One region of the Thermoanaerobacter sp. CM-CNRG TB177 genome, then DNA from elsewhere that is predicted to be linked to it. Evidence: a T-box and tRNA genes for the amino acid it is inferred to sense, from the RefSeq annotation. Region 1 holds a T-box; the other regions hold tRNA genes.
What was found. The T-box of region 1 lies ahead of leuS (leucine--tRNA ligase). A T-box ahead of a tRNA ligase gene usually reads a tRNA of that ligase, here a tRNA-Leu.
Positions count from the first base shown of each region.

Region 1 (3,174 bases):
CAAATCGCCTCCTTTCCTTTCTTGTCTGGGAATCTTCGCCTCGCAATGTTCGGTTCAGGATAGCATAGGGAAATAATTACCTCATATTGTCAATTATATTTTATTACTTTAACAAAAGAATGTCAAATAAATATCAAAGTTGCAAAGAATTTTTTACTTTGTTGACTTTAATGAAAGATAGAGATACAATTTAAATATAAATGTAACAGTTGTTACAATAGAGGTGATTTATGTGAATAAAATAGAATTTAAAGAGGTAAGTTACAGTAGTTTTGGAAAAGAGATATTAAAAGACATTTCTGTAAAGTTTGAAGGTGGAGCAATACATACTATTGTCGGCCCTTCTGGAGCTGGAAAATCGACGCTGATTAAACTGATAAACCGATTGATAGATCCAACCCATGGCAGTATTTTAATAGACGACGTGGATATTAAAACAATAGATGTGATAGACTTAAGAAGAAGAATTGGAATGGTTTTTCAGCAGCCTCATCTTTTTGAAGGAACAGTTAAAGACAATATTGAGTATGGTCCAATGCTTAAAGGCGAAAAAAATATAAACGTGGAGTATTATTTGAGCATTGTAGGATTGAATAATGAGTATGCTACAAGAGATGTGAAAAATTTATCAGGAGGGGAACAGCAAAGAGTTTCTATAGCGAGAACTCTTGCAAATAATCCTGAAGCTCTTTTACTTGATGAACCTACATCAGCCCTTGATCCTACCTCTACAGAAATAATAGAAGAATTAATAGTTAAGCTGAAGGAAGAAATGAATCTGACGGTTATTTGGATAACTCATAACATGGAGCAGGCTAAGCGCATTGGGGATTACACAGCACTGCTTAACAAAGGGATATTAGTAGAATATGCAAAAACTTACGATTTTTTCACAAATCCCCAAAATGAAATTACAAAATTGTTTATACAAAGCAAGTTAAAGGAGGAAGGTTAAATGAGTGTATTGTCTTTGACATTGGCGTCAAGTCTTGTGATAATATCAATTTTTATTTCTTATTACCAAAAGCTGGGGATTGAAAAAGAAATAGTTATAGGTACTATAAGAGCAGTTGTGCAGCTTGCAATAGTGGGATACATTTTACACTACATATTTTCTGCAAATAATGCTTTATTTACCTTGGCAATGGTGACTTTAATGATAGTAGTTGCTGGAAATAATGCTTCAAAGAGAGGGAAGGGAATACCGAATGTTTTTTATTTTATCACTTTTTCAATTGCCTTAAGTGCCGCGATTACAATTTCTCTGCTTATTTTATTTGGGAATATACATTTTAGACCCCAGGAAGTTATACCTGTGTCAGGAATGATAATAGGTAATGCAATGGTGGCATCGGGGCTTGCTGTTTCAAGGCTAAAAGACGAAATAAAAAATAAGTCAGAGGAAATAGAAGCGTATTTGTCACTTGGTGCAACTTCAAGGCAAGCCGCACAAAAAGTGATAAAGACAGCGATAAAGACAGGTATGATTCCTACAGTTGACAGTATGAAAACTCTTGGTATCGTCCAACTTCCAGGGATGATGACAGGTCTCATATTGGGAGGAGTGGACCCTATTGAGGCAGTTAAATATCAGATAATGGTTACATTTATGTTAGCCTCTACAGTAGCGATTTCCTGTTTTAGTGTTACCTTTCTTACATACAGAAACTTTTTTACAAAGTACCATCAACTTGTGTCTGATTTACAATAATATTGTTTAAAATGATATTGCATTTATTTCTATTTTGTAATAAAATAATGTACAAATCAATTTGTAAATGCAATGAAGTGGAGCAGTAGGCATTGTAAGCTTTAAGAGAGCCGTTGGTCGGTGCAAAACGGTAGCCTAAGATGCCGAAACTCGCCACGGAGCAGGCATACTGAAGTGTAGTAGGTATGCACGGTTACCGCCGTTACAGGTTTAAGTGGGCTTTACGCCAAAAAGAGTGGTACCACGGAAGTGCAAGTCTTTCGTCTCTTAAAGATGAAAGACTTTTTTTAATAGAGAAAAATAATAAAATTTAATGCAGAGGTGGAGGGTATGGCGTATTCGGTTGAAATTGATAGAAAATGGCAAAAAAAATGGGAGGAGACAAAACTTTACAAATTTAATCCTGAAAATGCAGATAAAAAGCTTTATTGCCTTGAAATGTTTTCTTATCCTTCGGGTGCAAAGCTTCACGTAGGGCATTGGTACAATTATGGACCTACTGATTCTTGGGCGCGTATGAAAAGAATGCAGGGATATGAAGTTTTTCATCCGATGGGATTTGACGCTTTTGGACTTCCTGCAGAAAACTATGCTATAAAGACGGGAATACATCCTTATGATTCTACTATGGAAAATATAAGGACGATGGAAAAGCAGCTTAAAGAAATGGGGGCGACTTTTGATTGGGACTATGAAGTAATAACTTGCTTACCGGAATACTACAAATGGACGCAGTGGATTTTCTTGAAGCTTTTTGAGGCAGGCCTTGCCTATAGAAAAAAAGCTCCAGTAAATTGGTGTCCCAGTTGTCAAACTGTTCTTGCAAACGAACAAGTTATAGATGGGAAATGTGAAAGGTGCGGCACTGAAGTTACAAAGAAAGATTTGACTCAGTGGTTTTTTAAGATAACTGCTTATGCAGAAGAACTCCTTGAAAAACTGGATGAACTTGATTGGCCTGAGAAGACAAAAATAATGCAGAGAAATTGGATTGGAAAGTCGGATGGAGCAGAGATAGAATTTAAAGTAGCCGGAAAAGACCTGACATTTAAGGTATTTACTACAAGAGCTGACACGCTATACGGAGCGACGTATGTAGTTATTGCGCCAGAACACGAAATTGTAGATTTAATTACTACAGAAGAATATAAACAAGCTGTTGAAGAGTATAAAGAATACGCGAGAAAACAGAGTGAGATTGAAAGGTTGTCTACTGAAAAAGAAAAGACAGGGGTATTTACAGGAGCATACGCAATTCATCCTCTGACGGGAGAGAAACTCCCTATTTGGATAGCAGACTATGTCCTTGCAACATATGGAACAGGATGTGTCATGGCTGTTCCTGCCCATGATGAAAGAGATTATGAGTTTGCAACAAAATACAACCTTCCTATAAAAAGAGTGATAAAAGGAATAGGAGATATAGACGATAGTTTGCCTTTTGTCGAATATGGAGAGCTTGT
Region 1 is NZ_JAFCAC010000099.1:10,080-13,253, forward strand. It holds gene I4N53_RS11290 (ATP-binding cassette domain-containing protein) at 233-955, shown strand; gene fetB (iron export ABC transporter permease subunit FetB) at 956-1,711, shown strand; T-box leader at 1,775-1,982, shown strand; gene leuS (leucine--tRNA ligase) at 2,042-3,174, shown strand, end outside.

Region 2 (3,174 bases), on a different contig from region 1:
TCATAATCTAGAGTAGTCACTATAAGTTGTAATGGTGCTTCAATATCTCCTATTGGTGCAGGAATATAGTCTAAAATCGTATCAAAAAGAGGTCTCAAGTCATGAGACTCTTCTTCTAAACTTAATTTTGCTATACCTTCTTTTGCAGAGGTGTAAACCACAGGAAAATCGATTTGGTCATCATTTGCTCCTAATTCAATAAATAAATCTAAGACTTCGTCAATAACCTCCTGAGGCCTTGCATCAGGCCTATCAATTTTATTTATGACAACTATAGGTTTTAGATCCAGTTCCAATGCTTTACTTAATACAAAACGGGTCTGTGGCATAGGTCCTTCAAAAGAATCTACCAACAAAAGTACCCCATCTACCATTTTTAATACTCGCTCTACTTCACCGCTAAAATCCGCATGTCCTGGGGTATCCACTATATTTATTTTCACATCTTTATATCTAACAGCAGTATTTTTGGCAAGAATTGTTATGCCTCTTTCTCTTTCTAAATCGTTAAAATCCAAAATCCTTTCCTCAACTTTTTCATTTGCCCTAAAAATACCGCTTTGTTTAAGCATAGCATCAACCAAAGTAGTTTTTCCATGATCAACATGAGCAATAATGGCTATATTTCTTACATCTTCTCTTACATATTTCATAAGGTATCTCCTTCCATAAAATAGGCTGTATCGCATGTACAGTATTATATAATATATTAAAGGATAAAAATAGTCAATATAAAAAAGAGCACTCTCTAGAGCACTCTTTTATCATCGTCATTTTATAATTCTTCTTGCTGTAACATAATGTTCTTTATAATAACCTTCATTTAAAGAACTTATTATGACCTTTCCTCTACCTGAAGAGCTTTGTATAAACTCCCCATTGCCAATATATATTCCTGAATGGTTTATCACACTACTCCCCAATGTTTTAAAAAATACCAAATCGCCTGGTTGAAGGTCACCGTAACTCACATATTCTCCTACAGTAGATTGGTCCTTCGCCGTTCGTGGCAAATCAAAACCAAAATTTTTAAATACGTAATAAACAAAACCGGAACAATCAAATCCTTTTGGAGTTGAGCCACCATAGACATATGGAGTCCCCACAAAAGACTTAGCATAATCTATTAATCTATCCACTAAACTCCTATCCACTTCACCTCTTGAGATATTTGAAGTGCTCCTTACCGCTAAGTACTGTCCGTAAATCCATCCTTCTCTTCCGTCAGAAAGCTTTATCTTGTACCACCCATTTTGCTTATCTAATACAGTCACTGTAGTGTTCTTGTTAAGCTGGGTTATGATACTCCCTGATAAGCTTCCTTTACTTCGCACATTTACATAATTACCTGTCACTATACCAACACTTAAATTTTCGGTATCTCCTCTTGAAACATTTGAAAAACTTCTTACAGATAAATATTTACCAAAAACCCATCCTTCTCTTCCATTTGAAAGCTTTATTTTATACCAGCCGTTTTGCTTATCTAATACAGTCACTGTGTCATTCCAATTTAGCTGGGTAATAACACTTCCTGCTAAACTTCCTTGGGTCCGCACATTTACATAATTACCTGTAATTTTTCCAATTCCCAATCCTTCCGCAAACACTGGGCTCAAAAAAGAACTGCCAATCAGCGTTGCACCAAACACAGAAATTACAAAAATCATTTTTCCCAGTCGCCTATCCACCGCAAATCTCCTTCCTTTATTGCCTCCGGAGTTAGCTGTCGGGTGCGGGACAGAAGGCATCCCTACTGTAGCTTAAAACTACAGATTAACCCCCAAAAGCGGTTCCTCCGTACCTTTCGGATTCGGCAAGATTGCATACTTTGTCCTTTTGTTTTATCATATCATATACTACAGTCAAAGTCAATGTTTACATTAAATCTTTCTTAAACTTTTTAATCTTTTTTTAATATATTTTATAAAAAATTAATAATTTGTGTGACAAAAAAATAAAAGGCTCAACGCCTCTTTCTCTTTTATGGTGCGGAGGGTGGGACTTGAACCCACACGGGAAACCCCATACGCCCCTCAAACGTACGCGTCTGCCAGTTCCGCCACCACCGCACGCTTTTTTAATTTCGTCACACTATGAATTATATAATCTTTTTAGGTCAGTGTCAATACCTATTTTTTAATACTACTTTTTTATATACCATTTTTCTATATTGTCGAAAACATTAAATCCAGTAGGGTCCACACCTTTTACATTGTCATATGCCATAACTGCTCTTTCAATATAGAAAAGGCCAATTATGGGTTGTTCCTCTAAAAAAACTTGTTCCAAAGCTTGATAATCTGTTTTTAAAGAATTCTCTTCTGAATCATAAAAAATTCTACTATATATTTCATCAACTTTAGAATTACTATAACCTATAAAGTTGTCTTTACCTTTTGTTATAAACATTTCAGACATATCTTGATTATAACTTAAATTCCACTCCATTAGTACTAAATCAAAATTACCCGAATACACAGTACTTAGTAAATTATCCCAATCTTTCGGTACAATATTTATTTCAATTCCTACATCTTTTAAATTATTCTTTATAATTTGAGCAACCTTAATTAAATAAGGATTATTTGCATTTACTATCAAATCAAATTTGAGCTGATAAGTTCCATTACTCCTTATTCCCTTAACTAAATTCCAACCACTTTCCTCCAATATTTTATTTGCTTCTTTTATATCATAATTATGAGATACTATTTTATTGCTATAAAGCCATGAATCAGGACGGACTGGAATACATGTTTTTAGGCCATGGCCAAAATATACATCTCTTAAAATTTTGTCAGTATCTATTCCATAACACATAGCTTTTCTAACATTTGAATCTTTTAAAGCTGGATTTCGATAGTTAGGTGCTATAAGTACATAATCTTGAATAACATATTTATAAATATTTACATTTGAAATTTCTTTGTATTTATCCCAGTCTATGTCACTTAAAAAAGTAAAATCCGCCTCCTTGCTTTGAAAAGATGTTATCATCGCATTTTCATTAGGTACAATTTTAAAAACTATACTATCTATATAAGGTTTGTCGTCTCTATAATAAGGATTTCTTTCAAAAATAACTTCTCTGCCAACTCTGTAAGAAGATATTTTATATGGTCCTGTACCGATAGGTACAATGTCTTTATTTAAAATATCTTTTTCATCTTT
Region 2 is NZ_JAFCAC010000063.1:6,332-9,505, forward strand. It holds gene typA (translational GTPase TypA) at 1-653, opposite strand, end outside; gene I4N53_RS07365 (C40 family peptidase) at 771-1,691, opposite strand; cyclic di-AMP (ydaO/yuaA leader) riboswitch at 1,697-1,829, opposite strand; tRNA gene I4N53_RS07370 (tRNA-Leu) at 1,988-2,072, opposite strand; gene I4N53_RS07375 (peptide ABC transporter substrate-binding protein) at 2,146-3,174, opposite strand, start outside.
Region 2: it has a tRNA-Leu gene. The T-box ahead of leuS (leucine--tRNA ligase) is inferred to sense a tRNA for this amino acid. The anticodon was not compared.

Region 3 (3,174 bases), on a different contig from region 1:
ATTAACGCTGGAACAAATGACATTTTTAAAACCAACGTCGCATATAGTCCTGCGAAGGCACCAAGCATGTAAACATCACCGTGGGCAAAATTGATGAGTTTTATAATACCATAAACCATAGTGTATCCTAAAGCAATTAAAGCGTAAATACTTCCTACTGATATTCCATTTATTAACTGCTGGATAAATTCATTCATCTTATCCACCCCTACCTTAATTAAATTCATTTTCTTAAGGGGAGGAATATTCTCCCCCCTTTAATCTTTTAAGGATTTACGTAAGCCTTATAGATTTGCTTACCGTCTTTGTATTCCAAAATCACCAAGCCTTTAACAGCATTGTGATTTTCATCTATGGAGATTTTGGCAGTAACTCCTTCTACATCCTTGGTGGTCATTAAAGCTTCTTTGATTTTTTCGGGTGTAGCTTCACCAGCCCGTTTAATGGCATCAACTAAAGCAAGTACCGTATCATAACCTACTGCAGCCATTGCATCCGGCTCGCTGCCGTATTTTTCCTTATACTTTTTAACAAAGTCCTGAACTTTTGGATCAGGCATTAAAGACGAATAGTGATTGGTAATAAAGGTGTTATTAAGCGCAGCAGCACCTGCAATTTCAACAAGCTTTGGCGAATCCCAGCCATCACCACCGCCCATAGGAACATTAATACCAAGCTCCCGTGCTTGCTTTACAATTTGCCCCACTTGCTCGTAATAACCAGGTACATAAATAAATTCAGGCTTTAAATTTTTAATCTTGGTTAATACCGCGCGAAAATCCTGATCTTGAGTAGTGTAGTTTTCATCAGCTAAGATTTCGCCACCGCCAGCTTTGAAAGCTTCTACAAAAAACTTAGCCAAACCCACCGAGTAAGGAGCTGTATTATCTTTTAAAACAGCAACTTTTTTAAGCTTTAATTCATTTAAAACGAACTTCGCCATTGCCGTTCCCTGAAAAGGGTCTATAAAGCAAGTCCGGAAAATATACTCCCTTACTTTGCCTGTTTTAGGATCTACTGTAACATCAGGGTTAGTTGCCGAAGGCGAGATCACAGGAACTTTATTAGTTTCGGCAATGTTAACATAAGAGAGGGTATTGCCAGAAGTCATCGAACCAATAATAGCAACTACTTTATCTTGGGTAATTAACCGAGTCGCAACCGAAGCGGCTTCTGTATTATCGGACTTATTGTCATACTTGACTATTTCAATCTTTTTTCCAAGAACTCCACCAGCGTTATTAATTTCATCTACTGCTAACATAATTCCATTTAAGCCTGATTGACCCAATGTGGCAACATTTCCCGACAGCTCTAAGTTTGCTCCAATTTTTATAACATCGTTATTCTCAGACTTACTTCCACACGCCGAAGCAAATAAAAGTAAAAACGATAATAAACCTGCTGCTACTCTCCTCACAATGCCTTTACGCACGGCTTACCATCCTCCTTTAAAATTTTCTGTTTTTTAAAAATAATCTTCCATTTTTGCTATAAGCACATAACCTGTCCTGCTACACCCCTCTCCTTTTTAAAAGGGTGCGAATCCACTGCAGATTCTGCTGACTATTATAATCATTTTAAAAACATATCTACGATTTTTACATTTTTCTTTATTTTTCTTAAAATATTCAGTATACATTAGGTACGTCCTATTAGTAACCATTTTCACCTCCTTGTGATCCTTTTTTCAAATTTGAATTAATTTGTGGTATAATAAAAATGATCTGCATATTTTAAAAAGGTTTTTTAGGGGATAATATTTAGTATAAAATTTTGATGGAGATTTAAATTTGATGGCTGATAATTAAAAAGGCAAAGGCACCTTTTTTCTAAAGGCGCCTTTGCCTCCTTTTCTATTTACTTCCTGCATTAATTATACTTGCTTTTCTTTGTTTTGTCAATATGCAAAGGAAAAAGGCTTAGAAGCGCTCTTGACATATTAAAAAAACTTTGATAAAATGGCCTTGCATGGACTTTTAATCAGCTGATGATGGTTAGAGTCCCTAATGGCACACCAATTTTAATATGCGGGCATGGCGGAATTGGCAGACGCGCCAGACTTAGGATCTGGTGTCTTTCGACGTGGGGGTTCAAGTCCCTTTGCCCGCACCACAGTAAAATCAATGGTTCCAAGGTTTTGAAAGTTTTGGAATTCACTATAAACGGGTGTTAGTAATGCAATAGTAATGCAATAAAACAAAAATACATACCCAATCGTTTGTTCCTTTACTGGCCATACACCAGCTTATTACTGTGCAGGTCTTTGTGTTTTATAAAGAAGTAAGAGAAGTATCGTCATTATCGTCATATCGTCAGAATGCAGTATTTTCAAGGCTTTTAGAATGACGATAAAAATTTAATATCGTCATGAATCGTCATAATATCGTCAGTAGTTAAAAATTTTTGTTTTTCTTTGTCATTTATTTTAGCTAATTCAATGTGTTGGGATACTCCAAGTTTAGCAGCTGTTGCTTTACTAATATGAAATAACTATGGAGTTAACAGGACCTAATGGTAACACTGCGAAAGTAAAAACTGGATGGATTGAAGAAAAGGGAACAGGCAAATTCAGATTGATAACATTGTTTGTTGATGAATGATTTGGAGAGTGGTTAGCATGAGAATAAGAGAACTTGATGTTATTAAAACAAAAGATGGACGAGAGGGGACTGTAGTGCATATTTTTGATGTAATTGGATTACCAAAAGCATATGAAGTTGAATTTGATGATGGTGAGTTAGAAACAATCGAGGAAGACAAAATTAGCGAAGTAATTTGGGAAATGCCTGCACATTAACCAACCACCCAACCGAACAGGGTTGAGGTGGTATTTTTATGCCTTCTTATTTATTATCTGCTAGATGAGTATGTTTTATTATTTCTTTCACTTCATCATTTATTTTTTCTGCTATTTGAATTTCTTGTTGAATAGATGGTAAAACAGACGAAATTATTTCGCTTGTTTTATGTCCTCATTTACCACCAAAAAATAAGGCAGGGGGTTGTCCCTGCTGATGGATAAAAGCTGTTTTTATCTGTTGCCTTGCTTATGGACAAGGCTTTTTTCTTTGTTTAAAAGGCTATTTAGGCTTTCCGCTGCAAGCCTCTGCATTTCAGGGGTTACGTGGCTGTAAAGGTCAAGGGTTATTGTTATGCTACTGTGGCCTAAAC
Region 3 is NZ_JAFCAC010000055.1:31,446-34,619, reverse strand. It holds gene I4N53_RS05800 (branched-chain amino acid ABC transporter permease) at 1-197, opposite strand, end outside; gene I4N53_RS05795 (ABC transporter substrate-binding protein) at 266-1,435, opposite strand; tRNA gene I4N53_RS05790 (tRNA-Leu) at 2,031-2,115, shown strand; gene I4N53_RS12655 (hypothetical protein) at 2,496-2,603, shown strand; gene I4N53_RS05785 (DUF4926 domain-containing protein) at 2,621-2,800, shown strand; gene xerC (tyrosine recombinase XerC) at 3,035-3,174, opposite strand, start outside.
Region 3: it has a tRNA-Leu gene. The T-box ahead of leuS (leucine--tRNA ligase) is inferred to sense a tRNA for this amino acid. The anticodon was not compared.